DNA from 3 places in the Rahnella perminowiae genome. Region 3 is predicted to be linked to each of the others. Evidence: predicted binding sites of a transcription regulator. Region 3 holds the regulator's gene; each other region holds the start of a gene.

Region 1 (10,194 bases), on a different contig from region 3:
CGGCAGGAATTGAGCGCAGGCCAAACTGCTGGGCGATCATCTGCTCGGCATCGCAGTCCACTTTTGCCAGGATCAGCTGACCGGCGTATTCCGCAGCCAGTTTGTCCAGAACGGGCCCCAGTTGCAGACAATGCTGGCTGCGTTCAGACCAGAAATAGAACATCACCGGCACCGACATGGATTGTTCCAGCGTCTGGTGCAGATTGGTTTCGTTGATATCGATTACTGTAGGTTGTGCAAGCATGAATTTGTTCTCTCCGCTACCTGTCATACTTCGAACTGCTGATGCGTTGGCTACGCTCACTGACCCCGGTCACTTAGGTATCTAAGCTCCCGGGGATTCGTGAACTTGCCGCCTTCCCGCAACCCGAATTATTTAGGGTATAGAAAATTAAAGTATTTAAGAATAAATGGGGGCGACTCGTGCCGCTTCAACCCCTTATCGTTTTTACTTAGCTGTTTCCGCGTAATATTTTGTCCAGCAGGCGTGCCGGTAACAGGCGTTTAAGTACCGTCAGCGCATGGGCGACCAGCGTGACCGGATAACGAAAACGCGCGCGCGGGTTTTCTAAAGCATGGTGCAGTTTGGGTAAAACTGCCTCAGGCCTGAGCGTAAAACGTCGTGCAATGCCCGGATTTTCTACCGGCTGGTCGGCCTGTGACTGATTCACATTGGCGGTGAAATTACTGCTCAGCGGACCGGGTTCAATCAGGCTGACCTGAATCCCCGTACCGTGAAGTTCCATACGCAGCGTATCGGACCAGGCCTCCAGCGCAAATTTACTGGCGGCATAAGCGCCACGTCGTGGCGTCGTTATCAGCCCCATCACCGAGCTGGTCTGGATAATACGGCCTTCGCCGTGCGGTAACATGGCGGGTAACAAAAGCTGCGTCAGCTGATGTGTACCAAACAAATTGGTGGAAAATTGTTGTTCGAACTGCTCACGGCTGATGCTGCCGAGCGGGCCGTAAACGCCATAACCCGCATTATTAAACAAGCCGTACAGACGGTTGCCTGTCAGCGCAATGACCCTGGCAGCCGCAAGTTCGACGCTCTGTTTGTCATCAAGATCACACTGAATGGTTTCAAAACCCATTTGTTGCAGGGTATCGATATCCTGAGTTTTCCGACATGCCGCCAGTACCCGATAACCGCGTGCGCGCAAATCCTGTGCGGCAACCAGTCCGATACCGCTGGAACAACCGGTGATTAATACTGCTTTTTGCATAACTTTACCTGTGAGGTGTCCCTATTTTTTATGGCTGTGATTTACTAGGGAGTCGGGTGAAAAAGGTAACGTCTTGGTTTTACTCACGTCCCGGTATTATTTTATTCGTCGTATTTTAACCCTAATGTACCAGCAGCGGCGTGAGTTTTTCTGACATCCATCCGGCAATAAACGACTGTGCTGCCAGGGCCGGATGTAAGCCGTCGTCCTGCATCCACTCAGGTTTCACGGCGACCTGTTCCATAAAGAACGGCACCAGCGGGATGTTCTCCTGCTTTGCCAGTGCCGGATAAATGGCGTAGAACGCATCGCCGTAGCGGCGGCCATAATTTGGCGGGAGGCGGATTTGCATCAGCAGCGGTTGGGCATTGGCCTGTTTAACCTGTTTAATCACCTGGGTCAGCGTCCGGGAGATGGCCTGTGGCGGGAAGCCCCGTAACCCGTCGTTGGCGCCCAGTTCAATCAGCACCCAGCGGGGATGATGTTGTTGCAGCAAGGACGGCAGGCGTGCCAGCCCTTGTTCAGCGGTATCACCGCTGATACTGGCATTGATAATGGTGGGTTTACCGCCTTCTTTTTGCCAGTTGTTATTCAGTAATGTCGGCCACGATTCGGCTACCGGAAGGCGATAGACAGCACTCAGACTGTCGCCAATAATCAGCAAGTTATCAGCAGCAACGGCGCGAAAACTCAATAATCCTAACAACATAAGGAAGGGGAGATGCCAGCGGAAAATGTTCTTGAAGTTCATCATCTAAGTAAGCACGTCGGTCAGGGTGAAGGTCAGCTCACCATCCTGTCCGGTGTGGAGCTGGTTGTCAAACCTGCCCAGACAATTGCCCTGATTGGCGAATCCGGCTCCGGTAAATCCACCTTGCTTGGCATTCTTGCCGGGCTGGATGATGGCACCCGCGGTGACGTGAAATTGCTGGGTAAATCCCTTAGCGAGCTGAACGAAGAAGGGCGCGCAGCACTGCGGGCTAAAAATGTCGGTTTTGTGTTTCAGTCCTTCATGCTGGTGCCGACACTCAACGCGCTGGAAAATGTTCAACTTCCTGCGTTGTTACGTGGCGAAAGCGACAGCCGCAGCCGTCAGCAGGCGATGCAGTTACTGGAAAGCCTGGGGCTGGGCGAACGTCTTCATCATCTTCCGGCACAACTTTCCGGCGGTGAGCAGCAACGTGTAGCGCTGGCGCGGGCCTTTATCGGCAAGCCGAAATTGCTCTTTGCCGATGAGCCGACCGGTAATCTGGATCGCGTAACCGGCGAACGCATTGTCGATCTGCTGTTCTCACTGAACCGTGATGCGGCGACGACGCTGATTCTGGTCACGCACGACGAACAGCTGGCGGCGCGTTGTCAGCGCCGGTTACGTCTGCGTGACGGGAAATTGTGGGAGGAAGCATGATCTGGCGCTGGTTCTGGCGGGAATGGCGTTCGCCCTCACTGCTGATTGTCTGGCTGGCGCTGGCGCTGGCGGTAGCCTGTGTGCTGGCCCTCGGCAGCATCAGCGACCGCATGGACAAAGGGCTGAGTCAGCAGAGCCGTGAGTTTATTGCCGGGGATCGCGTGCTGAGTTCTGCCCGTCCGATCACCGAAGCCTGGCTGCAAGATGCCCAGGCGCAGGGATTAAAAGTCAGCCGTCAGCTCTCTTTCATGACCATGACTTTTGCCGGTGAAACGCCGCAACTGGCAGCGGTTAAAGCGACTGATCTGGCGTATCCGCTGTATGGGGCGTTACAAACCGAACCGGCAGGGCTGAAACCTGAGCCGGGAACGGTACTGGTTGCGCCGCGATTACTGGCGCTGCTGAACGTGAAAATCGGTGACAATCTGGATGTGGGTGATACCACGCTGAAAATTGCCGGTGTGATCCTACAGGAGCCGGATTCAGGCTTTAACCCCTTCCAGACTGCACCCCGGGTGATCATGAATCTGGAAGACGTGAAAAAAACCGGTGCTGTTCAGCCGGGCAGCAGGCTGACGTATCGCTATATGTTTGCCGGTTCACCGCAGGCCATTCAGAGTTATGGTGAGGCGATAAAAGGCCTGCTCAAGCCGGATCAGCGCTGGAGCGGCATGGAAGATTCCGATGGCGCGCTGGGCAAATCCTTACAGCGTTCACAGCAATTCCTCACGCTGTCCGCGTTGCTGACGCTGATGCTGTCGATTGCCGCCATTGCCGTTTCAATGGGGCATTATTGCCGCAGCCGTTACGATCTGGTTGCGGTGCTGAAAACACTGGGTGCCGGGAAAAAAGCGCTGCGCAAACTGATTATTGGTCAGTGGCTGGCAGTACTGGTACTGGCAGGGTTGTGCGGTAGCGTGTTCGGTCGGGTGTTTGAAGCCGTGCTTATGAAGGTGCTGGCACCGGTTCTGCCCGCCACCTTGCCGCCTGCCGGTGGCTGGCCGTGGGTGTGGTCGATGGGTGCGATGGTGGTGATTTCTCTGCTGATCGGCATCCGTCCCTATCGTCAATTGCTGGCCACACAGCCGCTGCGTGTGCTACGCCATGACGTGGTAGCGAATGTCTGGCCGCTGCGTTATTTCCTGCCGGTAATGGTATTGGTGGTGATCGGTCTGCTGGCGGCACTGATGGGCGGAAGTTCACTGCTCTGGTCGTTGCTGGCAGGCGTGCTGGTGCTTTCGTTACTGCTCGGTGTGACTGGCTGGGGAGCACTGATGCTGTTACGCAAGCTGACGCTCCGTCAGTTACCGCTGCGTCTGGCGGTTAACCGCCTGCTGCGCCAGCCGTGGGTAACACTCAGTCAGCTGGCGGCGTTCTCAATGTCGTTTATGTTGCTGGCGTTACTGCTGGTGATGCGTGGTGATTTGCTGGACCGCTGGGAACAACAACTGCCGCCGGACAGTCCGAATTACTTCCTGCTTAATATCACCAAAGAGCAGATCCCACAGGTAACGGATTTCCTGCATCAGCATAACGCTGAGCCGGAAACCTTCTATCCGATTGTGCGGGTTCGCCTGACAAAGATTAACGATAAAGTGGCCACGGATATCATCAGACCGGACGATGCGGGCGGGGAAGCGGTGAACCGTGAACTGAATCTGACCTGGATGCAGGGCTTGCCGGATCACAATCCGCTGGTGGCAGGCAACGGGCCGCCGAAAGCCGGTGAAGTGTCAATTGACGAAGGGCTGGCGGGAAGGCTGGGGCTTAAACTCGGTGATACCGTGACGTTCAGCGGCGATACGCAGGAATTCAGTGCCAGAATTACCAGCCTGCGGAAAGTAGACTGGGACAGCCTGAAGCCGAATTTCTACTTTATCTTCCCGCCTGGTGCGCTGGATGCACAACCGCAAAGCTGGCTGACCAGCTTCCGCTATCATGGCGATATCAGCACTATCACGCAGCTTAACCGCCAGTTCCCGACGCTGAGTTTGCTGGATATCGGCGCGATTCTGCGTCAGGTCGGGCAGGTATTACAGCAGGTCAGCAAGGCGCTGGAAGTGATGGTGATCCTGGTGATGCTGTGTGGCGGATTGCTGTTGCTGGCGCAGATTCAGGTCGGCATGCATCAGCGCCGTCAGGAACTGATTGTTTACCGTACGCTGGGTGCCAGCAAAAAAATGCTCCACCGGACACTGTGGTGTGAATTTGCCGTGCTCGGGCTGGTGGCCGGGATCGCCGCCGCAATCGGTGCGGAAGCCGCGTTATGGCTGCTGCAACGCAAAGTGTTTGATTTCCCGTGGGAGCCGAATTATCTGATGTGGATTTCGGTTCCGGTCGTCGGGGCGGTGCTGTTGTCAGTTTGCGGTGGCTGGCTGGGTGTCAGATTGCTGCGGGGGCGGGCGTTGTTCAGGCAATACGACTCGTAGTTTCTAAACGCCTCCCCCCTGCGCTAATCTGGTGTCCAGGTTTAGGGGGGAAGTTCATCGCAGGGGAGGGAGCCGATCGCGCTTTTCTCCCCCACCTTCGCAGGGGAGGGTGTCGATCAAATCAAAGCTTATCAACTGCCCATTCAATGCCGCTGGCGTATTCTGGCGGCAGCATCGGAATCAGTGCGTTGAGAGTGTCTTTCAGCAGGCTGGCGCTGGCGTCGTTGAGATTCAGGTGTCCGACTTTACGACCCGGACGCACGTCTTTCTCATACCAGTGTAGATTGACCAGCGGCAGACTCAGCCATTTTTCTGATACATCGGTGCCAATCAGATTCACCATCACCGACGGCGAACTCACTACCGGTTTCGGCAGCGGCAGATCGAGAATGGCGCGCAGATGCATTTCAAACTGACTGTAGGACGCGCCGTTTTGCGTCCAGTGTCCGCTGTTATGCACACGCGGCGCCAGCTCGTTGATCAGCAACCCTTCGCTGACCACGAAACATTCCATCGCCATCACGCCGACATATTTCAGTTCGTTCATGATGGCCGACAGCATGCCTTCTGCCTGCCGTTGCAGATTAGCATCCGGCTGTGGCAGCGCAACGCTGGTGCGCAAAATACCGTCCTGATGCAGGTTGTGGGTCAGCGGATAAAAGACCGTTTTGCCGTCGTGTCCGCGCGCACCCACCAGCGAGACTTCACCGGAGAAATTGATGCCCTGCTCAACGATGCATTCGCCGTAGCAATCCTGCGGCAGCGTATTTTCTTCGCCTGAACGCAGACGCCACTGACCCCGGCCGTCGTAACCGCCAACACGACGTTTCACAATCGCCAGTTCACCCAGCTGTGAGAAAACCTGCGGCCATTGGGCAACATCGGCCAGCAATTGCCATGGTGCGGTTGCCAGGCCGAGTTGATCCAGTAACTGTTTTTGCGTCAGGCGGTCGGCCAGACGCGGGAAAATATCGCGGTTGACGAACGCATTATGCGTCGCCAGTTCACGGGTCAGGGCAGTTTCCGGCCAGCGCTCGATTTCAGCAGTGATGACGCTTTGCTGATACGGTACGGCTTCCGGCTCGGCATCCAGGCCGACGGGATATACGGCGATGCCCAGCGGTTCACCGGCCTGACGCAGCATTCTGCCTAACTGACCGTTTCCGAGTACGCAAACCGGTTTCATGCTTCCTCCCGCGGATCGGGATTATTCAGCACTTCGTCCGTTTGTGTGGTGCGCCATGTCGCCAGATTTTTGGCGATTTCAGCATCATGCAGCGCCAGAATCTGTGCCGCCAGTAGCGCCGCGTTAGCCGCACCCGCTTTACCAATCGCCAGCGTACCGACCGGAATGCCACGCGGCATCTGCACGATGGAATATAAGCTGTCGATGCCACTGAGTGCCGCACTTTGCACCGGAACACCCAACACCGGTACCAGCGTCTTCGCCGCCAGCATGCCCGGTAAATGCGCTGCGCCACCGGCACCCGCGATGATCACATCAAATCCGTTAGCGGAAGCCTGCTCAGCGAAAGTAAATAACTTGTCCGGCGTACGGTGCGCGGAGACGATATCGACATGGAAAGGAATATTCAGCGTTGTGAGGACGTCGGCGGCGAACTGCATGGTCGCCCAGTCACTTTTTGACCCCATAACGATGGCGATTTTTGCCGGGGTAACGTTGGATGACATGTCTGTAAAGCTCCTGTGATTCGGAAATAGAAACTGCGAGGGCGCAAATGATAGCATGCTCCGTGAGGGAGGAAAACGGTTGCGTCGCCGGAAAACCGCGCATTTTTGATGAGAAGTTGGCGGCAGATTTGTATAATCCCCCTCACGCTGTTAATGACAAATCTGACTGGAAACTGATTTATGACGCAGGCTTTACTGGCACCGATTTATGATTTTCTTCACTGTGAAACCCCTGCTATCTGGGTCGATGTGGCGTTGGAAAATCAGACGGTGATGCTGATTGATCACGCCAACTGTGAAAAGAAAGCAGCGGCAACGGCGATGAGCCTGATGACCAAATATCTTGAGCGCACTGAACTGCTGTTTTGCGCGGCCCGTCTGGCACGGGAAGAGCTTCACCACTTTGAGCAGGTGGTGGAAATCATGCAAAAACGCAATATTACTTATACCCAGCTTTCACCGTCGCGCTATGCCAGCGGGATGATCAAACATACCCGTCATCATGATGATCTGAATATTCTGGTTGACCGGCTGATTATCGGAGCGTACATCGAAGCGCGTTCCTGCGAGCGCTTTGCCAAAATTGCGCCACATCTCGATGAAACCTTATCGCGCTTTTATACCTCACTGCTGCGTTCTGAATCACGGCATTTTGCCGATTACCTGGCGCTGGCAGAACAGTATGCCGGAACGGATATCCGTGAACGGGTAGAGGAGTTTGGCAGAATTGAAGCGGAACTGATCCTCACGCCGGATGAGCAATTCCGCTTCCACAGCGGCGTACCTGTTACCCTTCATACTTCAGGCTGCTGATATGTTGACTGCGTTCATTCGCCCTGGTCACTGAGCCAGCTAAGCTCCCGGGGATTCACAAACTTGTTGCCTTCGGCAACTCAACATTATTCAGGGTAATGGGAGGGTGACTCAAAACGGGAAGCTGATCAGTTCCACGTTGTCGGCAGTCACCTTGACCATCGAGCCTTCTTCGTGCCAGGCACCGAGTACCACCCGGTGGCCGGTTTTATTCTGCAACGCCACCTCGTGGATCGCCGGACGATGGGTATGGCCGTGAATCATCCATTCTACGCCTGACGTCTGCATTTCGCTGATCACTGCCTGCGGGTTCACATCCATAATATCCAGTGACTTACCCTGATTTGAGGCTTTGCTGTTGGCGCGCATTCTGGCGGCAATCGCCAGCCGCCATTTCAGCGGCAGCATCAGGAAAAGTTTTTGGATCAGCGGGTTGTGGACTTTTTTGCGGAAATTTTGATACGCGACATCATCGGTACACAGGGTATCACCGTGCAGGATCAGGACGCGGCGGCCATACAGCTCAAGCACTTTTTTTTCCGGCAGCAATGTCATCAGGCTGTCGCGTGCGAAGCGTCTGCCGAGCAGAAAATCGCGGTTACCATGAATGAAAAAGCAGGGTACGCCTTGCTGGTGTAACTGATGGAGTGCTGCGGCGATCTCGGCATGAAGCGGCTGCGGATCATCGTCGCCTATCCAGGCTTCAAACAGGTCACCGAGAATGTACAGGGCATCAGCCTGCGGCGCATCTTCGCGCAGAAAACGCAGAAAACCGGCAGTGATTGCCGGTTCCTGTGCGCAAAGATGGATATCAGCAATAAAAAACGTGGTCATCCCGACGTTGATTATTCGCTGACTGTGACGCTTTTGATCACAACATCTTCTTTTGGAACGTCCTGGTGCATGCCGCTGCGGCCGGTTTTGACGGCTTTGATCGCGTCAACCACATCCATGCCTTCGACCACTTCTGCGAATACGCAGTAACCCCAACCTTGCGCATTTTTGCCGCTGTGGTTCAGGAAATCGTTGTCAGTGACGTTGATGAAGAACTGGGCCGTGGCGGAGTGCGGATCGTTGGTACGCGCCATTGCCAGCGTGCCTTTGGTATTTTTCAGACCATTGTCTGCTTCATTATTGATAGGCGCATCGGTGTTTTTCTGGTTCATGCCTGGCTCAAAACCGCCGCCCTGGATCATGAAACCGTTAATCACACGGTGGAAAATAGTGTTGTCGTAGAAGCCTTTACGGCAATAGTTCAGGAAGTTTTCAACGGTGGCTGGCGCTTTGTCAGCGAAAGTATTAATGACGATGTCGCCGTGGTTAGTGTGGAAAGTGACCATATTTATCATCCTGCTAATGTTGATGTGTGCTCTTAGTAAGAGCGGCTACTATAGCCTTTTCTTATACCATAACTCAAAAGTTGCCGTCAGCAGTGGCTTTGTGATGACTAAAGCCCGTCCGGTGGCCTTATGGCGTTTCGGTGAAATCATTTTCGTTATATTATACGCGTTAGTGTCGCTTAAACGCGTCAACGTCATTTTCTACGCCCAACACACGGAATAGCCTGATGCTGAAGATTTTTAATACCCTGAGTCGCCAAAAAGAGGAATTCAAGCCAATTCATGCCGGTAAAGTCGGTATGTACGTGTGTGGGATCACTGTTTACGACCTGTGTCATATCGGCCATGGTCGCACCTTTGTGTCTTTCGACGTGGTATCACGTTATCTGCGCTACCTCGGTTATGACCTGAAATATGTGCGCAACATTACCGATATCGACGACAAAATCATTAAACGTGCCGCTGAAAATGGCGAAAATTTCATGTCGCTAACCGATCGTATGATCGCGGAAATGCACGCTGATTTTGCCTCACTGAACATTTTGCCACCGGACGCGGAACCGCGTGCGACGCGGCACATTGATGAGATCATCGATATCGTGCAGAAGCTGATTGACCGCGACCATGCTTATGTCGCGTCGAACGGCGACGTGATGTTCTGGGTGGAAAGTGATCCGGATTACGGCGTATTGTCCCGTCAGGATCTGGATCAGTTACAGGCTGGCGCACGCGTTGAAGTTGAAGCTAACGTGAAACGCAATCCGATGGATTTTGTGTTGTGGAAAATGTCTAAGCCGGGCGAGCCGAGCTGGACATCACCGTGGGGCGAAGGTCGCCCGGGCTGGCATATCGAATGTTCTGCCATGAACTGCAAACAGCTCGGCGCGCATTTCGACATTCACGGCGGCGGTTCTGATCTGATGTTCCCGCACCATGAAAACGAAATTGCACAGTCAAGCTGCGCGCATGACGGTCCGTATGTGAATACCTGGATGCACTCCGGTATGGTGATGATTGATCGTGAAAAAATGTCCAAATCGCTGGATAACTTCTTTACGGTGCGCGACGTGCTGAAATATTACGATGCTGAAAGTGTGCGCTATTTCCTGATGTCGGGTCATTACCGCAGCCAGCTGAATTACAGCGAAGAGAATCTGAAACTGGCGCGTACCTCAATGGAGCGTCTTTACACCGCGCTGCGCGGGACCGATGCTGCTGCAATGCCAGCCGGTGGTGAGGCTTTCGTTGCGCGTTTCCGTGCGGCTATGGACGACGATTTCAAT
Region 2 (10,194 bases), on a different contig from region 3:
TATTAGGGGCAGAAAGCCTCTTCTGTCACTGATTATTACGGCTTTATCCGCACGAAACGACACCGCACGCAAAGCGGTAGCGCTGATTTGATTTTACCGTCGCACAGTGCCATTGTGGGTAGCTGTTTGCCCGTCAGTCATCCCCTCAAACCACCAGTTCCGCAGCCAGTTTTGCCATCAGTACATTCGATAACAACACCGGAATATTCAGATGCTTTTTCAGCACATCAACGTGATGGCGATTAAAGCCGATGCAATCGAGCACCACGACTTCCGCTCCCTGTTCAGCCAGGCACATCGCGGCTTCCTTCAGTTCCTGGTCGTCAGAAAGATACGGACTGGCAACCGCAAAACAGGGGGATTTGGCTAATTTGCGCCATTTGTCCGCCTGTTCAACCACCTGTGATTCAACCGGCACAACAATGCCCGCACGGTGCTGCCCGACCATTGAACCGATCAGAGGGGGAATAATGCGGTCAGGCTCCAGCAGCAGCGCATTGTTAGCCTGCAGATGATGAAACTGGCCGGTACAAAGCAGCAGAATGGTCATGCAACCCAGGGCTTCCATGACGTCGATCTTTTCCTGTAATCCGCGCTCTACACGATGTGCAGCCAACGTGACCTGCGAACCATCCAGCAGGCGGGTGACCAGTATCGCCTCACCCTCAACAGCGGCATAACGCTGTTCTATTTGCTCCGTGCTTAACCCGTCGAGTAAACCCACATGGGTGACTGACCCGGCCGGCAGATGTGCCATCAACAGCGGCATAATGTCGCTACGTGGCGCCTGTCCGATTGTTAACGTCGCAAAAGGTGTCATCATCGTATTACTTCCGGTTTTGCAGGTGACGCAAGCTTCCGTACAGCGACAACAAGAGTTGATATTCATCGGCATCAAAGAACTGACAGGTGCCGCGGCCGAACTCTTTCGCAACTTCAACGGCAAACTTTGCCGCCAGCGCGATATCCACTTCATGACTTGCCCCGGTGCCACAACCCGGTACAACCGATTCCGCCGTAATAGCCACACCGACCACCGGTACGGTAGTCGCCGTTGACGGTTGCAGAATGCTGTTCAGATGGTGCACACCGTTGCCGTAAGGCGTAATGTCCTGCGTGGTAATCGGGAAAGTGACCGCTGGTTTGCCACTGGTCATTTCCATGATGCGCAGCAAATCTTCGGAAACACGCAGGATGTACCCCTCTTTCACCGTCGGCGAAATCGCGTATCCCTTGTGACTGATAATGCGGTTGCCTTTGGTGGTGTCGATGGACAGGATGGCGTCAACGCCGTCAACCACTTCATTATCATTCATGGTCACGTCATCAATCGGTGAATCCATGAAATCGACCGGATCATGCGGGCGGGTCGGTGCATTCGGGCAAATATGGGTGGTAACAATCACATCGCCTTCGAGTACGTCCCCCTTGCGCTGCATGTCAGCAAGCTTGAGCGCGCTGGTGACAGCGGCAATCGCACCATCACCATCAGAAACCAGACCGATACGCGTCGGGCGTGCACCAATCCCGCCCAGGCGGCCGATAATCCCCAGCGTTGGCGCTGTACCGCCACGGCTTTTCCCCTGGCTGCCCGGTATGGTGATATGCACAAAATCAGTGCCACCTTTCGGGCCGTCAGCGCGGTGTGTGCTGGCGGTGATCTCAGGATAGCGGGCAAATAAGTCCACAATGTCCTGACCACTGACATGCGCACTGTCAATCAGTTCGAATACCGTTAGTGTCTGCTGCAAACTCATCACAAAGCCCTCTTAAAACATCGCGACCGGCGTATATCACGCAGTAGCCAAACGGTCGCGGGCGCTGTTCATCGGGGAACAGTCAGGTGTTTAATACTGGCTGAACATCAGCCCTGGTGTTGGTGCGGTACTCACTACTTTTTGGCACTGAAAATTGAGGTGAAGAAGCTGTAGAGTGCGTCACCGGCAATAAAACCCGCCGCCAGCACTTCCATTGGCGTACGCCCTTTTTCACCCCAGATGCGGATAATGATAATGCGCAATACGATGCCGCAGACCACGGCCCATCCGGCCATGACGCTGTTGATCAACAAACCGGTCGCCAGCAGCACGCCAAGCTGACGTTTCGGGCCGCCAATCAGCTGAATCAATGCGCCCGGAATTGCCCAGATCAGCAGACTGTGCGCAATGCCCGGCTGGGCTCCGGCCTGAATAGTTTTGGCATAAACCCGCGCAACCGGCGGCACTAAATCCTGGGCGAAATAACCGTAATGGGCGTACCACACCACCGGAATGGCGATGATAAATGCCAGCAGTGCGGCGAATAACTGGATCCGGCGGCCATAAAGTTCAGCCTGCAAATCTTTGCCATAACCGCGCAAAATGAATCCGGCTTTCAGGTCAAAGCCCATATCCGCAAATGCCGGACCCGTTGCGGCGGTAAAACCGGTCAGCACGCACAACGCCAGCGGCGGGAAGCCAATCAGAATGCCGATAATTAAGGTAATCAGCGCCACAGCAAAGGCAGGGAACCAGCCGGAGTGCATCGCGGCAATACCTACGATCAGCTCATGGAAGAAGGCGGCAAACGCAGCGTAAATCACGAACGCAATCAGCATGCCGACCGACATTTCACTGTACAACCCGCCTGCCAGCGCCAGCAGTGCGGCGATGGCGATATAACCGAATGCGCCCAGGCCGAGCGCTTTACGCACCTCTTTCGCCGGTTGAGTAAACGTGGCTTTGGCATCAGCGTTTTTAGCACGCACAACCTGAATCACCTGCAGCAGAGACACCAGCCCCGCGCCGACCATCATACCGTGCGGAATATACAAGGCGTTGAGATCCAGTCCGGCAACCGGCTGCGCATACGCGCGGATCAGCAGGCCGATACCAAACATGCTGAGCGCCCAGATGTTGCCGATAAATGCCGTACCAAAAGCCGCCATCGGGATTTTCAGCATCGCGCCGCCCAGCCCGACAATTACGCCTGCAACCAGCAGCCAGGCCTGACGTCCGCCGTTATCACCGGCTTTGATCGCTTCAGCTGCGGCAACACCGGGTGGCCAGGCATTGCTGGCCGGGAACACTTTGGTGTCAAACAGCCGATAAAGCAGGTAGGCATCAAGTAACATCGCTGCGGCCACACCGGTAAACATCGGCATGATCAGTTGCGGCTGCCCCATGACATAAGGGATAGCGATCGGCATCAGCAAACTGTTTGCCGCACCAAAGGTTGCAGAGGAGATCACGGTTTGCGCCAGGTTCTGTGTGTGAACCGAACGGTAACGGTGAAAAGCCTGCATCGGAATGCGCGCCAGTAACATGGCAAACAGTGCGCCGATAATCGACGTATTTGGCGTCACACCCAACGTGGTAATCAGTTGAACACCGATGATTGCGCCTAAAACAGACAACAAAATCATTACGATGAGCGTGCCAATATCCTTTAGCGGATTCTCCTTATTATTCTTTGCAGATTGATCTGACATAAGGCCCCTGGTGTTGAGCAAGTATTTCACATAGCAAATAATCCGGGTCCGTTACAAGTCATTATCCTGGCGGCTCTGTTGCCGTTTTAGATAAATGCCAATACTCATCACCCAATTTTTCGGCGATTTGCCGGGTTACAGCAATCAGCCCTTCTTTTATTCCTTCCGGAATGTCTTTCCCCTGTGCAGGTGAAGGGAAAGACAAACATAATCCAACGGTCTCATTACGGTGCTTATTAAAAATACTGGTGGCTAAGGTACTTATTCCCAGCAACGTTTCATTGTTGGCAAATGACACACCGTTCAGCCGGACTTCCGCCAACCGGGATAACAGAACTTCCCTGCTGGCCGGTGAATTAGCAGAATGCACCTGATAGTGACCGCTATAACGTGCCAGAACATCATCATCGGTATACCGCGCAAGAATCGCACGCCCGATGGCCGTTTCATGCGCAGGCAGGAGGCTTCCGGCTGGCGTGACCACTTGCAGATACGTTCTGCCGGGAAACATGCGCATAACCATGATGTCGCGTCCTTCCAGCATGGAAATATAACCCGTGCATTGCGTCAGCTGGCTGAGTTGCGCCATATACGGTGACGCTAAATCGACCAGCGGAGCCGATAAATAATGACTGGAAACAGCCAGTAATAATCGTCCGATCCGGTACAGGCGGCTGTCAGGATCACGTTCCAGCAGTCCTTCCGTTTCCATCGTCATCAGTAACCGGGAAACCGTACTTTTCGGTAATTTTAAATTTTCAACGACATCACTGAACGACAAACCGGGATGCCCCTGCCGGATCCCTTGTTTTGAAAATAGCTTCAGTACTGCCGCCGCATTTTCCAATGTAGTCATAAAGGCGCGAGTTCCGCTATATGGAACAAGGTTCCTGTTTAGTTAAATAAAAATTAAAGCTGATACGTGTCAGCGTCAAGTCGTTTATTTTTCACGCAGGATGAAATACACAAAGGAATATGCTTAAAGAAATTCCTAAAGCCATTAGATTGAGAGGAAGGAGAAATAAATGCCGAGTATTAATGAGGTGACTGATGTAAAAACCAGCAGATTATCGTGATTAAATATTACGCAAAATATAAAGAGCGATAGAAGCTTCAATGAGAATAATGGTAACCGACCAGATGGCGGGCATCACTTTGGCATGCTGGCTGAAGAACGACATTATGGATTTCATCATGAGTTCCGCTGTTAAGTAATCACATGGGTTATTATTTTACGCCCACCTATACATCAGTACAATACTTAAGCGTACGTGATCTCCGTCACGTCACATGGCCCGTTTTGTTTACACCGGCTTTTCCCGGAGCCACGGCTCAGAACGCGCAGACATAAAAAAACGAGCCACCGGGCTCGTTTTGTCAGATATCAGGGGAATTCAGCGCGCCATCGACAGCGCCAGTGCATCCATAATCAGATTCACCACCCTCTGCGGCTCCTGAGTTCCGTCAACGACATGATGGGCCGCCTCCTGATAAAGCGCTTCCCGCTCATTCAATACTTCCGTCATTTCTTCCGTGATCGGCTTGCCTGTTAATGTCGGACGCTGATCTTCCAGCGGTGCATCTTCCAGACGATTTGCCAGGGTAGATGCAGGGGAACGCAGATAAATGACAGTACCATTCTGGCCCATAAAGTCGCGATTTTCCCGGGACAGCACCACGCCTCCCCCTGTGGCAACCACGGTGAAGGGCGAGCAAATAGCTTTTAATGTCTCAGTTTCACGACGGCGGAAGCCCTCCCAGCCTTCACGCTCAACAATATCTGCCACGCTGAGGCCAGAAGTACACAGCAACGCCAGATCGGTATCGACAAATTTGTAGCCCAGCGCTTTAGCCAGGGCATTGCCAACGGTTGTTTTACCCGCACCACGTGCGCCGACCATGAAAATGGTTTGTGTCATTACCGCTATCCTTTATTCCCTGGGAGCCGTTAGCCCGCCTGATGAAAATCCATCATCAATATGAAGTATGTGTCAAAAATGGTCATTGTACTGCCCTGCATGCGTACTCGTCAGATAGTACAACAAAAAAGCCTCACTGGCAGATTTTTGTCACCTGCCGGTGAAGCTTCTGTAGCGTTTTATTTACGCCGTTAAGGGCATCATACTGAAAAATCCTTGCTGCGCAACGGCCTGCAATAAGCTTTGCGAGCCCTATCCTCTAAGTTGCTGTATCAGCGGGGTTTACAGATATAGACCAGGGCGGGCGGAAAATTCTTCACTACCCGGATTTTTTTCCAGGTGAAGTAGCGTGATAACAATTTCTCTGACAGAGGGCTGTACTGGAATAAAACCAGCACGCCGTCCTTTTCTTTCAGCTGTTGCCGCGTGGTCTGCAAAATTCTGATACGGGTACGCAGAGGCATCGAGAGCAATGGCAGGCAGGAAAACACAGCATCATACGACGTGCTCATATGCTCGGCTGAATGTGCCATCACCTGTAAACGGCGATCTTTCATCTGATTAAGCTTACGGATAAACGCAGGCTGGATTTCAAAAGCCTCAAGCCGGGCGTCTGCCCGCATACGGCTCAGGATGCGGCGGGTCAGAACGCCGTCCGCCGCGCCAAGTTCGGCAATATCCAGCGATGTCGTCCAGTCAATCTGACTGAGCATCGCATGGCACAACCACGGTGACGAGGGCATAAGGGTTCCCATGGTGCGTGGTGAAGTAATAAAATTCTGCAAATAAAAAAACTGATTCTGAATCGAAATCCCGGTGTTCTTAATTGTCATTATTGCGGCATTTAACATTTAAACGTCCTCCTGGGGGATATAGACTTCAATATCACTTATAAATTCTTAAGAAATGATTATTAAGAATAAAAAAGTGCCAGGAAGTTTAATATAAATTAAATCCTATGAGATGATTCTCAAAATAAACCGGCGAAGAGAAAAGATAAAAAGAATAAAAAAGGCCAATGTCAGGTGACATTGGCCTTCTCAATTCCCTATAACACGATTGAGCCTAATAAAAATCAGATAAATCAAGCGTTTCGCTTTAAAATATCTGCTTATTATTTATACAACTCAACACTGGCACGGGTCAGACTTGAATCCCCCGGGGCATCCGCACCAATCACACGGTAGTGGCTCGCCCCTTTGTCGCTGGCAATCTGGTTCAGCTGGTCGTGCAAACTGCCCGGGATGGTGCTAGGCGCACTGACGGACACCATGCCCAGTGACTGATAAGTACCGCTTTGCGCCTGCATTTCTGAAATAGGCGTCGCAGCCAGGGCAGAAAATGAAGCAACAGTAATAGCAACAGCTGTAATTGCAGGTAACAGTTTCATATTGCGCACCTTTCTTTCGTTAGTTTCGTTAATTAATGGGGGCGGAAGCAATCCGTTGAATTAATTATCGCCGAAGCAATGAAAGCGGACGTAATACAATGTAAAGAACTTAAACCATTGTGGTAAAAATAAGGAGAGTATGAAAACAAACATTTCTGCTAGCGTAAGCGCTGGAGAATCAACGATATTTAATGGAGAAAGTATGGAGGAATTTCAAAGTTATTTATAGTTCGCACAACTTTCGCACAAATCGACGCCAGCATGCAATCACTGTTATGATTATTTTGTATGAATTCTCTGTTGCAGTGACCGGCTGTCCTGTCAGGGTTACAGAGTTCGGTTTCCCGCGCGTGCGGAGAACCTTTGCATAATGATAAAAGGGAGTATTTATGGCGGGTGGTAGTCTTCTGGCCTTAATCGATGACATCGCATCGATTCTTGATGATGTAGCGGCGATGAGCAAAGTCGCTGCGAAAAAAACAGCCAGCGTGCTGGGCGATGATTTGGCGCTGAATGCACAACAGGTGACGGGAGTAAAAGCCGATCGGGAATTACCGATCGTCTGGGCGGTAGCCAAAGGCTCAATGATCAACAAAGCCATTCTGGTTCCGCTGGCCTTACTGATCAGTGCCTTTATCCCCTGGGCCATTACCCCGCTGCTGATGATTGGCGGCGCTTATTTATGTTATGAGGGTTTCGAAAAAATCGCCCATAAACTCATGCCGGGCGAGCATCCTGCTGAAGAAAAACCGGCCACCGCTGAAATAAAAAATGAAGCGGATGCTAAAAAGCATGAAAAAGATAAGGTCAAAGGCGCTGTGCGCACCGACTTTATTCTTTCAGCTGAAATCATCGTGATTTCGCTCGGTATTGTCTCATCAGCGCCGTTCCTTAATCAGATCACCGTGATGGTGCTGATTGCGGTGATAATGACTATCGGTGTCTACGGGCTGGTCGGCGCGATTGTCAAAATCGACGACGCCGGTTTGTATCTGAGTAAACTCTCCGGCGAAAACAGCATGATGAAGGGTGTGCGCGCCTTTGGTCGCAGCATCGTAAATCTCGCTCCCTGGCTGATGAAGGCACTGTCGGTGGTGGGGACTGTTGCAATGTTCCTGGTCGGCGGCAGCATCATCAGCCACGGCCTGCCGTTTATGCACAGCCTGATTGAACCCCTGACGCACGGCCACGAAAGCTGGGTGAATACACTGATTACCGGTGCCACTGATTTAGTCGTCGGTCTGATTGTCGGCGCGGCCGTGCTGGCGCTGGTGATGATTGGGCAGAAAATGTTCGGCAAGAAATCATAATACAGACGCTGTGCGCCCTTCCCTCTGTGAAAGGGCGCCTCTTAGGCTTTTATCTTCAGTGCTTCGATGCCACCAGCATCATGATATCACTGGTGAACGTACCGTCAGGCTGGATCTCAAAATGTTGTACCACCTCATCCGACATGACTTTTTGCAGTTCGCGGATAGCAACGGCGAAATGTTCCGGCGTACGCATACGGGCAATCCAACTGGTGAACTCCAGCGGCAGACGATTTGTCGTGACCTCACGGGCAATCAGCCCGGCTTCAGCCACCATATTCAGCCATTCACCTGGTGAATAATTGCAAACATGCGAGGTGTCGCGCAGCACTTCGACGGTTTGCAGATAAATATCCAGCAACGGGTGTCCCGGTGACACCACATCCATCATGATAAATTTACCGCCCGGCTTCAGCACGCGTGCCACTTCACGCAGCGCCTGCCCGACATCATGCCAGTGGTGCGCGGAATAGCGGCTGATGATCACCTCAGCGCTATGATCCTCGAAAGGCAGCGATTCCGCCATGCCCTGTTGCACAGTGATATTGGTCAGTTGCTTATCCCGGGCAGCCTGCATGACCACATCCAGCATCTGCGCCGACAAATCGTAAGCAATCACATTTTTAACCACGCCTGCGGCAACAAAGCTGGCGTGCCCTGCGCCGCACCCCAGATCAATGACCTGCGCTTCCCTATAGGGTGCCAGCAAGGCAGCGAGACGTTGTAAATCCGCGCCCTGCGAATGAACCGCACTGGTCAGGTAATCCTGTGCCTGTGAGCCAAACTGCTTATCAACAGCCTCACTGTGAGTATTTTTGGTATTCATCATTGCTCCTGTCTGTCTTGTTTTTGTAATAAGAAACTGGGTTTCTCATGTTTCAAAATCACTATAGGCAGAGTTCTATACGAGAACAATATGAGCATTTATACTGGTATCAGTTACTTCCTGTTTAAGAGAATGTCATGACTGATAATGCAGAGTCGCTCAGCGGGCCGAAAGCGCTGGGCACGTTTTTACGTACTCACCGCGAACGTGTCACGCCTGAAATGGTCGGACTTCCCGGTTCCTCCCGCCGCAGAACCAGCGGTTTGCGCCGCGAAGAACTGGCGCAAATCAGCGGGATCAGTGCAACGTGGTATACGTGGATTGAGCAGGGCCGCGATGTGTCCATTTCCGCTGCGACACTCGACAGACTGGCAAAAGCGCTGCGCATGGAGTCTGCCGCACGCGAGTATTTATTCAGTCTGGCGTCGGTGAAAGATCCCCGGGTGTTGCCCTCTTCCGGCGCGCCGGACGCCGGCCTTAAAGATTGCGTCAGTCAACTCACCTGCCCCGGTTATCTGCTCGACAGTGCCTGGAATGTGCTGGCATGGAATCCCCAGGCAGGAGCGTTGTTCGGTGGCTGGCTGGGAGTGGATGAACACCCTAATCTGCTGGAGTTCATGTTCCTGCATCCGCTGGCTCGCCGGCTGGTCACAAACTGGCCGGAGCGCGCCAAACGGGTGGTGGCGGAGTTTCGCGCCGAAACCAGTCATTACGCCCATTCGGAAGCCGTCCGCCAGTCGGTGATCAACCTGCGTGAGCGCAGCCACGAGTTCAACCAGTGGTGGTCGCAGCAGGAAGTGCTGGCGCGTGAGGGAGGTGAACGGCGTTTCCATCACCCGCTTCAGGGTGAAATCTGTTACCGGCAACAGACCTTTTTCCCGGCCGGATATGCAGAATGTAAACTGGTGATACTGGTACCCGAAACGTAAAAAACCACAGCGGGCAGCCTGCTGTTTTTTCTCGGTTAATGGTCATTTTCACCAATTGACATACAGATGCCGGATATGTGAGGCTGACTTTTTTGGTTTGCTAAATAATTGGTTTCCCCAATGACAGGTTAACGCCCATGATGACACGCCAGATTTATCAGGATGAAGAATTCGAAATTCGTGTAGCGACTGAACTTGAGGCCGTCACGCATTTTGCGGCAGTTAAAGCGTCTGTAAAGGATATCGGCGCATGGGAGTCCTGGTGTACCGATAAATATTCGCTTGAAGACAGCCGGAAATACCTGGCCGACAGCGAGCAGAAACGCCATCGCGGCACAGAATTCAATTTTT
Region 3 (10,194 bases):
TTCCTGCTGAAGTTCGGGCTGATGGTACAAATCGACAATTTTTGGGTGTTCTGCGCCTTCTTCCTGCCGATGTTGGTGACGATGCAGATGATGAAACTTCAATACAAACAATATGCAGGTTTATGGGGGCAGATGATTGTATTTATGGGATCATTTTTAGCGGTCACGAACCCGCCGGAGTATGACTATCAGTCCTTTATGAATGACGGCGTGGCAAAAATTGCCGGTGTCATGCTGGCAGGGATTGCCTTCCAGGTGTTAAGGCCAAGCTCTGATAAGCGTAAAAGCCGCCGCATTATTCGCGCCCTGCGTCGTGATTTTATGGATCAGCTTAGCCGCAGACCCTCGCTGAGCCATTTTCAGTTCGAATCCCTGATTTATCACCGGATGAACCAGCTCAATCAAAGTAAAGATCACATCTCGCGAACCTGGTTATTACGCTGGGGTGTGGTGCTGCTCAATTGCAGCCACATTGTCTGGCAGTTGCGCGAATGGGAAACCCGTTCAGATCCCCTGTCTGCGGTACGGGACGTGTGTATTCATTGTCTGAAAGGGGTGATGACGGAGCGCGGCGTCAGCCATGAAAATCTTGACGCCACACTGGCTGAACTCATGCGGATGAGCAATTCACTGGCGCACCATCCGGAACCTGCGGCGCGTGAACTGGCGGGCGTGATCTGGCGTTTATACTGCTCGCTTTCACAATTACAACAGGCCATCTCAACAGAAGACGGCCCGGCGGTCAGTACCACAAAACCCGCGTAAAGGCGTTAAGGAACATCAAATCCTAATGCTGCTTTACGAATGCGGAACCATTGCTGACGGGTCATTTCCAGAGACAATGATTTCAGCGCTGACTGAACACGCTCAATTTTACCCGAGCCGATGATCGGCAGCGGCTGAGACGGCAGGCGCATGACCCAGGCGTAAACCACCTGTTCAATGGTGTCTGCACCCATTTCATTCGCAACAGCCTGAAGTTCCTCACGCAGCGGCTGGAATTGCGTCTCGCTAAACAAACGCCCGCCCCCCAGACAGGACCAGGCCATCGGTCTGATACGCAGCTGCTGGCAAAGATCCAACGTGCCGTCAAGGATGGCCGGCTGATGGATTGGGGAAATTTCTATCTGATTAGTCACCAGCGAAAAGGGCAGACGCGACTGCAACAGGCTGAACTGCGCCGGGGTGAAGTTAGACACACCGAAATGTTTTACTTTGCCGCTTTTGTGCAACTGCGTAAACGCTCCGGCGACTTCATCCGCATCCATCAGCGGATCCGGACGGTGGATCAGTAATAAATCCAGATAATCGGTACGCAGATTGCGCAATGATTTCTCCGCCTGCCCCACGATGTACTGCGTATCCGTAATGTAATGGCCAATTTTGTTGTCGGGGTCTGCCGTGGTGGCGATACCGCATTTACTGACCAGTTGCATTTGTTCCCGCAAAGAGGGTTTAAGGCGCAATGCCTCACCGAATGCCGCTTCGCACTGATAGCCGCCATAAATGTCTGCATGATCGGCCGTTGTAATGCCCATCTCAATGTGCTGTTCCATGAACGCCAGAACCTGCTGCGGCGTCATGTTCCATTCCATCAGTCGCCAGTAACCACAAATCAGCGTGGAGAATACCGGCCCTTGCGGAGAAATCGGGGTACGTGCTTGCATTATAAATCCCTTATGTTTTTGATTTTCGACCCACAGAATACACAACGCCTGTGGCGCTGTATTGATGCGATGCGCAAGAATAGTAAAGAAGCGGACCGCCGTCACGACAACGGTAAAAGACAGGTGAAATCAGAACAACTCTGGTTGCTCCGGTGAGGGTTCGTCCGGTTGTTTTCCTGTGCGTTGCTGGCGCAGCAGGCGTTGCTGACATAACCGCAGCACATGGCGTTTTTCTGCGTCAGTCATTTTCATCCAGCCGAAACGCTCCTCGCGGCTGCGCAGACAGCCACGGCAATATCCGCGTTCATCCGCCTGACAAATGCCACGGCATGGACTGGGGATGTCAAAAAATTCGAGTTGCTGAGCCACATGCCCTCCGCAAATAACGGTGAATATTTATTCAAGACGCTTTCCTGCTATCCCGCAAGGTGATTTGCGCCTCAATGTTTCATCCTTCAAATATCTGCAACACAGACCTGTTACCCTTCCTTTCGCCATTTTCACCTGTCGGAAAATGGCCCTACTGTTTCGCAAGCCTTCACCAAGAAAACAGATGTTTGCCCTCACCTCAGCCGGCACCCGCCGGCTCTTTTTCAATTTTTTCTGTCCGTTAAGTATGGATGCAAAGCTGAAATCAGACTGTGTTTCGCGAAAAAGCACCGTGCGCGTAGTCACAGGCAGGTCAGATGCGATAGAAAGGTGGCATTAAGAAAAGGTCGTCTGACGTGAATATAATCCCTGAACGTCTTACCGATCAGTCCATTAACTTCGGAGTTACTGAAATGACCAAGCTTTTCACCCCTATTGTTGTCGGTAAAAACACGCTACCTAACCGTGTTTTTATGGCTCCGCTTACCCGTCTGCGCAGCATCGAACCCGGTGACATCCCGACACCGCTCATGGGCGAATATTATGCACAGCGCCACAGTTCTGGCCTGATCATTACTGAAGCCACTCAGGTTTCATTCCAGGCGAAAGGGTATGCCGGTGCACCGGGCCTGCACACGCCGGAACAAGTTGCTGCATGGAAAAAAATCGTGGACGGCGTTCATCATAAAGACGGACGCATTGCGGTTCAGCTGTGGCATACCGGACGCATTTCACATAACAGCGTTCAGCCCGACAACCAGACACCCGTTGCGCCTTCCGCCGTCAATCCGAACACCCGCACCAGCTTGCGTGATGAACAGGGGCACGCCATCCGTGTCGATTGTCCGACACCGCGTGCCTTAGCGCTCAGCGAAATTCCGGGGATCGTGAACGATTTTCGTCATGCCGCCGCCTGCTCCGCTGAAGCCGGTTTCGATTACATTGAACTGCATGCCGCGCACGGCTATCTGCTGCACCAGTTCATGTCTCCGGCATCAAACCTGCGTGAAGATGAATACGGCGGCAGCATTGAAAACCGTACCCGTCTGACGCTGGAAGTCGTGGATGCCGCCATTGACGCTATCGGCGCTGATCGTGTGGGCATACGTATTTCACCTATGGGACCCTTCAACGGGCTGGATAATGGTGAAGACCAGGAACAGGCTGCGATTTATCTGCTCGATGAACTGAACAAACGCAAACTGGCGTACCTGCATATTTCCGAACCGGACTGGGCGGGCGGCAAACCTTACAGCACAGAATTCCGTGCAGTGATCCGTGCGCATTATCAGGGCGTGATTGTCGGTGCTGGTGCTTACACCGCAGAGAAAGGCGAAGAGCTGATCGAAAAAGGTTATATCGATGCCGTGGCATTTGGCCGCAGCTATATTGCAAACCCTGACCTGGTTGAGCGACTGAAATCTCACGCGCCGCTTAACGAACCCAAACCGGAAACCTTTTATGGCGGCGGTGCTCAGGGTTACACCGATTATCCGACACTGTAATAATTAAAAAAGAGTCATTGACTCCTTGCAGCAGAAGTGGCCCTCCTTCTGCTGTTTTTTTTGGGTCAGTCATTCAACAATCGGTTGCCCTTTTACAGACAAAGTGGCTGCTATCAGTTAGTCTTGACCCGTTAATTCTCATCCTGCAAATAAAGAGGAACCTATGCGTTTACTCCACACCATGCTTCGCGTTGGCGATCTGCAACGTGCTATCAGCTTCTATACCGATGTTTTAGGTATGCGTTTGCTGCGTACCAGCGAAAACACTGAATATAAATATTCTCTGGCTTTCGTCGGTTACACCGAAGAAAGTGAAGGTGCAGTGATCGAACTGACCTATAACTGGGGCGTCGACAGCTACGACATCGGCACCGCTTACGGTCATATCGCATTGGGCGTTGATAACGTTGCGCAAACATGTGATGACATCCGTAATGCGGGTGGGAAAGTGACCCGTGAAGCGGGCCCGGTCAAAGGCGGCTCCACTATTATCGCGTTTGTTGAAGATCCGGACGGTTACAAAATCGAACTGATCGAATCCAGACACGCAGGACAGGGGCTGGGTAATTAAATTTCCCCGACCACCGACTGGGGCGCAATCGCGCCCTTTTTTATTGCCTGATTTTTGCCACAACCCTGCAAGCGGCGGCAAAATTTGTCATAATGCGCGCTGAATTCGATGAAGATAAGAAACTAATGGCCGAGAATAGTGACATTAACGCCCTGAGAGGCCGTTTTCGTGGTTTTTATCCCGTGGTTATCGATGTAGAAACCGCCGGATTTAATGCCAGAACCGATGCGCTGCTGGAAATTGCAGCGATCACGCTGAAGATGGATCAGGACGGCTGGCTGCAAAGCGATGAGACCGTGCATTTCCACGTCGAGCCTTTTGAAGGTGCGATACTGGTGCCGGAAGCGCTGGCATTTAACGGTATCGATCCGACCAATCCGTTACGCGGCGCAGTCAGTGAATATGAAGCTCTGCATGAGATTTTCAAAGTCATCCGCAAAGGAATGAAAGAGCAGAACTGTAACCGTGCGATCATTGTGGCGCACAACGCGAATTTTGATCACAGTTTCCTCATGGCAGCGGCCGAACGTGCCGGGCTGAAACGTAATCCGTTCCACCCTTTTGCTACGTTTGATACTGCCGCGCTAAGCGGGCTGGTACTCGGGCAAACGGTGCTGGCAAAAGCCTGTATCAGTGCGGGTATCGATTTTGACAGCAGCCAGGCACATTCTGCGTTGTATGATACCGAGCGCACGGCCGAGTTGTTCTGCGAACTGGTAAACCGATGGAAACGCCTTGGCGGCTGGCCTCTGGTGCTTTCAGACGAACAAGCCGAAGACGAAACGGCGTCTGAAGAAAATCAGTAATGACGACTTTCCGGCGGACTGAAAACAAAAAAGAGCGACATCATGTCGCTCTTCATATTTTCCGGTCGAAAAGCCGGTGATCTTCCGTAGTATTACTCTTCAGAAGATTTGTATTTCTCAGCAGTTTCTTTGATCAACTGCTGCAGCTCGCCGCGCTGGAACATCTCAACCACGATGTCGCAGCCGCCAACCAGTTCGCCGTCCACCCACAATTGTGGGAACGTTGGCCAGTTAGCAAACTTTGGCATCTCAGCACGGATGTCCGGGTTCTGCAGGATATCCACGTAAGCAAAACGTTCGCCACAGGCAGAAAGCGCCTGAACAGCCTGAGCAGAGAAACCGCAGCTTGGCAGTTTTGGCGAACCTTTCATGTACAGCAGAATCGGGTTTTCAGAAACTTGCTTCTGAATCTTTTCAATAGTTGGAGTAGTCATTTCTTGCTTCCTCAAGCCGGTACAGGCTGTCACGATCATTGCTCTTCACGCGCAGCACAAAGAGACGGTGTACAATCACAATACCTTCTATTGTAACGACGGCAGCCATCAGATAAAAACGCCATTTTTTGTGGGGTCTTTCTCAGTGCTGACAATTTATTTAACCATTTTTAGCGGGTGCGCTCAGGCTCACATATTTAAACATTCATCGGGAATAACATTTCCGGCGTTCATCAATCCGATCTAATTTGCAGAATTCCACTGATTAACTCAAATATTAACATCATGAAAAACGGTCATTTTTTTGACTAAAAATGGCGGTTATTTCGACATAAAAAAAGCTATTAACTTTTTCTCACAATATGATCTAGAATCGAGGCAATTCGTGCTTTTTTGTCGGGTTCTTTTAGGCAATACTCTGACATCCCTGATGTTTAACCTACCACTCATGGTAACGAAGCTATGCGCTTACTGTTCACGCTTTTTGTGCTGCTCTTTACCCAGCTGTTTTTAAATATGGCACATGCGTCGCCACAGACTCGTGTCTCTGCCGATCAGCGTAAAAGTCATGTTAATCAGGCTGCGCCGGAAGAACGACGAAAGCGAAAAACGGTTGCTGCGAAAAACAGTAAAAAAACGAAAACCGCGCCCGTCACAGAACAAAAAACTCAGGATAAGAATTCGAAGAAGAAAGTGAAAAGCACCGAACTGGTTAAACGAAAGACCACGACGGAGAGAAGCGCCAAAACGCGGGCCGAAAGTAAAAAAGAAAAGACACTCAAGACCACGCGGGCCGAGAGCAAAACAGAGAGACATAGCAAAACCCGTACCCTCGCGAAAAACAGCACGGAAAAGGCCGGTAAAAAAGAAGCCTATGGCCGGCACCGTAAAGGTAAGAAATTCGAAGAAGACAGCAAACCGATTACGCTAAGTGCAACACATAAAAAACGCTATCAGCATGCTCAGCAAACGGCCATGACCAAACTGATGCACCAGGTAGGAAAACCGTATCGCTGGGGCGGAACCTCGCCGAATACCGGTTTTGATTGCAGCGGCTTAGTTTATTATGCCTACAAAGATTTGATCCGTATAAAAATGCCACGTACAGCAAATGAAATGTATCACCTGCGCGATGCCGCTCCGGTCAAACGCGGCGAACTTGAAAGCGGTGATCTGGTGTTCTTCAGAATCAATAACCGCGGCGCGGCAGACCATGTTGGGGTTTACGTTGGCAACGGCAAGTTTATTCAGTCTCCAAGAACGGGCGAAGACATTAAAATTACTTCTCTTGGCGATGATTACTGGCAAGACCACTATGTAGGCGCACGTCGGGTAATGACCCCTAAAACGATCCGATAATAAACAATTCGTTAAGTCTGAAGGTTCGCTAATCAGCCATTGAATAGCATTTAACGAAGCGTTTCTGCAGGGAAGAACATCGGCGGTAACGGTCACTGCGTAACATTGAAAAGGGCGACGCCTGTGACAGGCGTCGCCCTTTTTTATGGCGGATCACTTATTGAATCAGTTCATTATTGCAGTGAAGCTGAAAGCGATAATCATAAGCAAAGCGCATACCGTGGTGATCAACGATAATTTCAGGTTGCTGTCCATCAAACCCCCTTTCGGATCAAATTGTGGCATTTCTTAATACCACACTCATTGTGTGCCAACGCATTTTCTCATAATTAACCTTTAAAATCTTGTGTTGAATGACAATGCGTTCCTGAGAATTTTGCTTCCACTTTCCTGCATTATAAGAGAAAATTGTCGGTTAACACGTCTGTGTGCCGGTCGATTTCACCCGAGAGCATTTCGCGCCTCATTCTGAAGAATCCACCCAATGATTTCACTGCCCTTTGAGAAGCCAGCAGTTAAATCCTCGCAGGCAAACGATTAACATAATGCTAACGTGCTGAAGCACGTGAGTTCAGGAGTCATTGTTTACATGGCAACGATTAAAGATGTCGCAAAGCGCGCTGGCGTTTCCACTACAACCGTGTCGCACGTCATCAATAAAACACGTTTCGTCGCCGAAGAAACCAAAGAAGCGGTTCTCCTTGCAATCAAAGAGTTACATTACTCTCCGAGTGCTGTAGCCCGCAGTCTGAAGGTCAATAACACTAAAACCATCGGCCTGCTGGCCACCTCAAGCGAAGCGCCCTATTTTGCCGAAGTGATTGAAGCCGTGGAAAACAGCTGCTTCTCCAAAGGCTATACGCTGATTTTGTGTAACTCGCATAATAACCTGGAGAAACAACAGGCCTACCTGCAAATGCTGGCGCAAAAACGCGTCGACGGCTTGCTGGTGATGTGCGCGGAATACCCTGATGAATTGCTCAATATGCTCGAAGAGTACCGCTCGATTCCCATGGTGGTCATGGACTGGGGTGAAGCACGCAAGAACTTTACCGACAGCATTATCGATAACGCTTTCGAAGGTGGTTACATGGCCGGTCGTTATCTGATTGAACGCGGTCATCGTGATATTGGCGTGATCCCCGGGCAACTGGCGCGTAATACCGGCGGCGGCCGCTTCCAGGGTTTTGTGAAAGCACTGACTGAAGCCAATATTCCTCTTCGTGACGAATGGGTAGTTCAGGGTGATTTCGAACCAGAGTCTGGCTACCAGGCAATGCATAAGATTCTGATGCAAAAGCATCGTCCGACTGCCGTGTTTTGCGGCGGCGATGTGATGGCAATGGGTGCAATTTGTGCCGCAGACGAACTCGGCCTTCGCGTTCCTCAGGATATTTCCGTGATCGGGTACGACAATGTGCGTAACGCCCGTTACTTCTCCCCGGCGCTGACAACCGTGCATCAGCCGAAAGAACGTCTGGGTGAAATGGCCTTTACGATGTTACTGGACAGAATTGTCAGTAAGCGTGAAGAGTCCCAGACCATCGAAGTGCATCCGAAACTGGTCGAGCGCCGTTCAGTCGCCGACGGCCCGTACCGTGATTACCGTCGTTAACAAATCACAAACGCCTGCCTGTGCAGGCGTTTTTTCTAATCGCGCAGCCATTCCTGATTCATGGTGTCTGTATCGCCCATGTATTCCAACAGCCAGCTCAGTGAAGGTGAAGGATTGCTTTGATCCCACGTCAGGCAGCACGGGCTGTCAGGGAATATATTCTCCAGTGCCAGCACCTGTAATTTTCCCTGTTCAATCCACGGCATGACCTGGTGAACCGGCATCATACCCACGCACAATCCTTCAGTCAGGCATTCCAGCGCACAGGTCCAGTCCGGCACGACCAGACGCCGCTGGTTATCGAGCGTCCAGGTATCACGCTTCGGCAATGTCCGGGAAGTATCTTCCAGGCACAATGCCGGATAAGGTCGCAGTTGATCATCGTTCAGCGCACCGGATAGCTGCGCCAGCGGATGTTGCGGGCTGACGACACAATGCCAGTCCATAAATCCCATATCACGAAAACTGAAGCGCCCGCCAACCGGTATCGCGCGCGTAGCGCCGATCGCCACGTCTGCACGCCCGTCGACCAACGCATCCCAGACACCGTTAAACACTTCCGAGTGAATAATGAGTTCGGTATCCGCAAAATGGCGATAAAAATCGAGCACCAGACGCCGTGTCCGTGCGGGTTTGACAATCCGGTCGACCGCCACACGTAATTCGCCGCGCCAGCCGTTCGCCACCTGCTGACACTGCCGGCGGGTGGCTATCATTTTTTTTGTCATAACCCGTGCTTCATCGACAAAAACCTTTCCCGCTGGCGTCAGCACTACGTCACGATGTCGACGCTCAAACAACGGCACGGCCAGCCATTGTTCAAGCTGGCGGACGGTGTAACTGATGGCAGAAGGCACACGGTGTAAGTCCTGCGCAGCTGCACTAAAACTGCCGGTTCTTGCGACAGCATCAACCACTTCGAGAGCGTATTCTGACCACATAATCCAGCCTTCAATTTTTTTGATAGCAGAGTGCAAATATTAACGTTTCACAAGCCTGTTATCAAAGCGTTAAACTCCGCCCCCGGTATGAAATCTGCGTCACATCATCTGCAATAAATAAATTAACGAGACAATAATGAAACCCTCCTTTGGATTTATGCTCTATCTTGCGGGTCTGAGCATGCTGGGCTTTTTAGCCACCGATATGTATCTGCCTGCGTTCAGTGCCATGCAAACCAGTCTGATGACCAGCCCCGGGATGATCAGCGCAAGTCTGAGCATTTTTCTCGGTGGATTTGCTGTTGGTCAGTTGCTGTGGGGGCCACTGTCGGACAGAATCGGCCGTAAACCGGTATTGCTTCTTGGTCTGATACTTTTTGCGTTCGGCTGTCTGGGTGTTATCTGGGTTGAGAATGTACGCGCTCTTCTGGCTCTGCGTTTCTTACAGGCCATAGGCGTGTGTGCTGCCGCAGTCACCTGGCAGGCTATCGTTGTTGACCGTTTTTCTGCCGATGTGGCAAAAAAAACTTTTGCCAGCATTATGCCGTTAGTGGCGCTTTCTCCGGCTCTTGCACCGTTGCTGGGTGCCTGGGTGCTCAATCATTTTGACTGGGAAGCTATTTTTGCCCTGCTGACCGTCGTTGCCATCGCTTTAGTGCTGACGACGCTGACTCTGCGTGAAAACAAACCGGCAAAAGACGCAAAGGCAGATAAAACCGGCTTTACGACTTTATTGAAATCGCCTGTTTACAGCGGGAATGTCATGATTTATGCCGCCTGTTCAGCGGGTTTCTTTGCGTGGCTGACGGGCTCACCGTTTATCCTGAGCGATATGGGCTATTCACCCGGTGCCATCGGGCTGAGCTATGTTCCGCAGACTATCGCTTTCCTGCTCGGTGGTTTTGGTTGCCGTGTTCTGATCAACAG

The links. The regulator PurR, encoded in region 3, represses purine synthesis genes. The targets are predictions, from matches to a motif close to CANGCAAACGTTTGCNTG.
Region 1: the regulator PurR is predicted to act here: its motif matches at 6,827-6,844, upstream of purE (5-(carboxyamino)imidazole ribonucleotide mutase).
Region 2: the regulator PurR is predicted to act here: its motif matches at 5,408-5,425, upstream of aroL (shikimate kinase AroL).

The regions. Positions count from the first base shown of each region.
Region 1 covers NZ_JAFMOT010000162.1:53,430-63,623, reverse strand. The annotation lists gene J1781_RS06465 (co-chaperone YbbN) at 1-244, opposite strand, end outside; gene J1781_RS06460 (SDR family oxidoreductase) at 453-1,229, opposite strand; gene tesA (multifunctional acyl-CoA thioesterase I/protease I/lysophospholipase L1) at 1,351-1,980, opposite strand; gene ybbA (putative ABC transporter ATP-binding protein YbbA) at 1,951-2,637, shown strand; gene ybbP (putative ABC transporter permease subunit YbbP) at 2,634-5,066, shown strand; gene purK (5-(carboxyamino)imidazole ribonucleotide synthase) at 5,188-6,252, opposite strand; gene purE (5-(carboxyamino)imidazole ribonucleotide mutase) at 6,249-6,758, opposite strand; gene miaE (MiaE family protein) at 6,939-7,571, shown strand; gene lpxH (UDP-2,3-diacylglucosamine diphosphatase) at 7,683-8,405, opposite strand; gene ppiB (peptidylprolyl isomerase B) at 8,417-8,911, opposite strand; gene cysS (cysteine--tRNA ligase) at 9,139-10,194, shown strand, end outside.
Region 2 covers NZ_JAFMOT010000179.1:41,720-51,913, reverse strand. The annotation lists gene J1781_RS14680 (AroM family protein) at 146-823, opposite strand; gene J1781_RS14675 (DUF1177 domain-containing protein) at 828-1,757, opposite strand; gene J1781_RS14670 (OPT/YSL family transporter) at 1,892-3,469, opposite strand; gene J1781_RS14665 (IclR family transcriptional regulator) at 3,531-4,325, opposite strand; gene aroL (shikimate kinase AroL) at 4,864-5,388, opposite strand; gene J1781_RS14655 (class I SAM-dependent methyltransferase) at 5,661-6,239, opposite strand; gene J1781_RS14650 (YdgH/BhsA/McbA family protein) at 6,503-6,778, opposite strand; gene J1781_RS14645 (DUF808 domain-containing protein) at 7,168-8,088, shown strand; gene J1781_RS14640 (class I SAM-dependent methyltransferase) at 8,144-8,914, opposite strand; gene J1781_RS14635 (helix-turn-helix transcriptional regulator) at 9,052-9,843, shown strand; gene J1781_RS14630 (GNAT family N-acetyltransferase) at 9,981-10,194, shown strand, end outside.
Region 3 covers NZ_JAFMOT010000188.1:246,920-257,113, forward strand. The annotation lists gene J1781_RS24695 (FUSC family protein) at 1-765, shown strand, start outside; gene J1781_RS24700 (aldo/keto reductase) at 771-1,667, opposite strand; gene J1781_RS24705 (DUF1289 domain-containing protein) at 1,797-2,036, opposite strand; gene nemA (alkene reductase) at 2,450-3,541, shown strand; gene gloA (lactoylglutathione lyase) at 3,705-4,112, shown strand; gene rnt (ribonuclease T) at 4,205-4,918, shown strand; gene J1781_RS24725 (Grx4 family monothiol glutaredoxin) at 5,011-5,352, opposite strand; gene J1781_RS26375 (hypothetical protein) at 5,333-5,461, opposite strand; gene J1781_RS24730 (C40 family peptidase) at 5,815-6,711, shown strand; gene cydH (cytochrome bd-I oxidase subunit CydH) at 6,877-6,996, opposite strand; gene purR (HTH-type transcriptional repressor PurR) at 7,301-8,326, shown strand; gene punR (DNA-binding transcriptional activator PunR) at 8,362-9,267, opposite strand; gene punC (purine nucleoside transporter PunC) at 9,404-10,194, shown strand, end outside.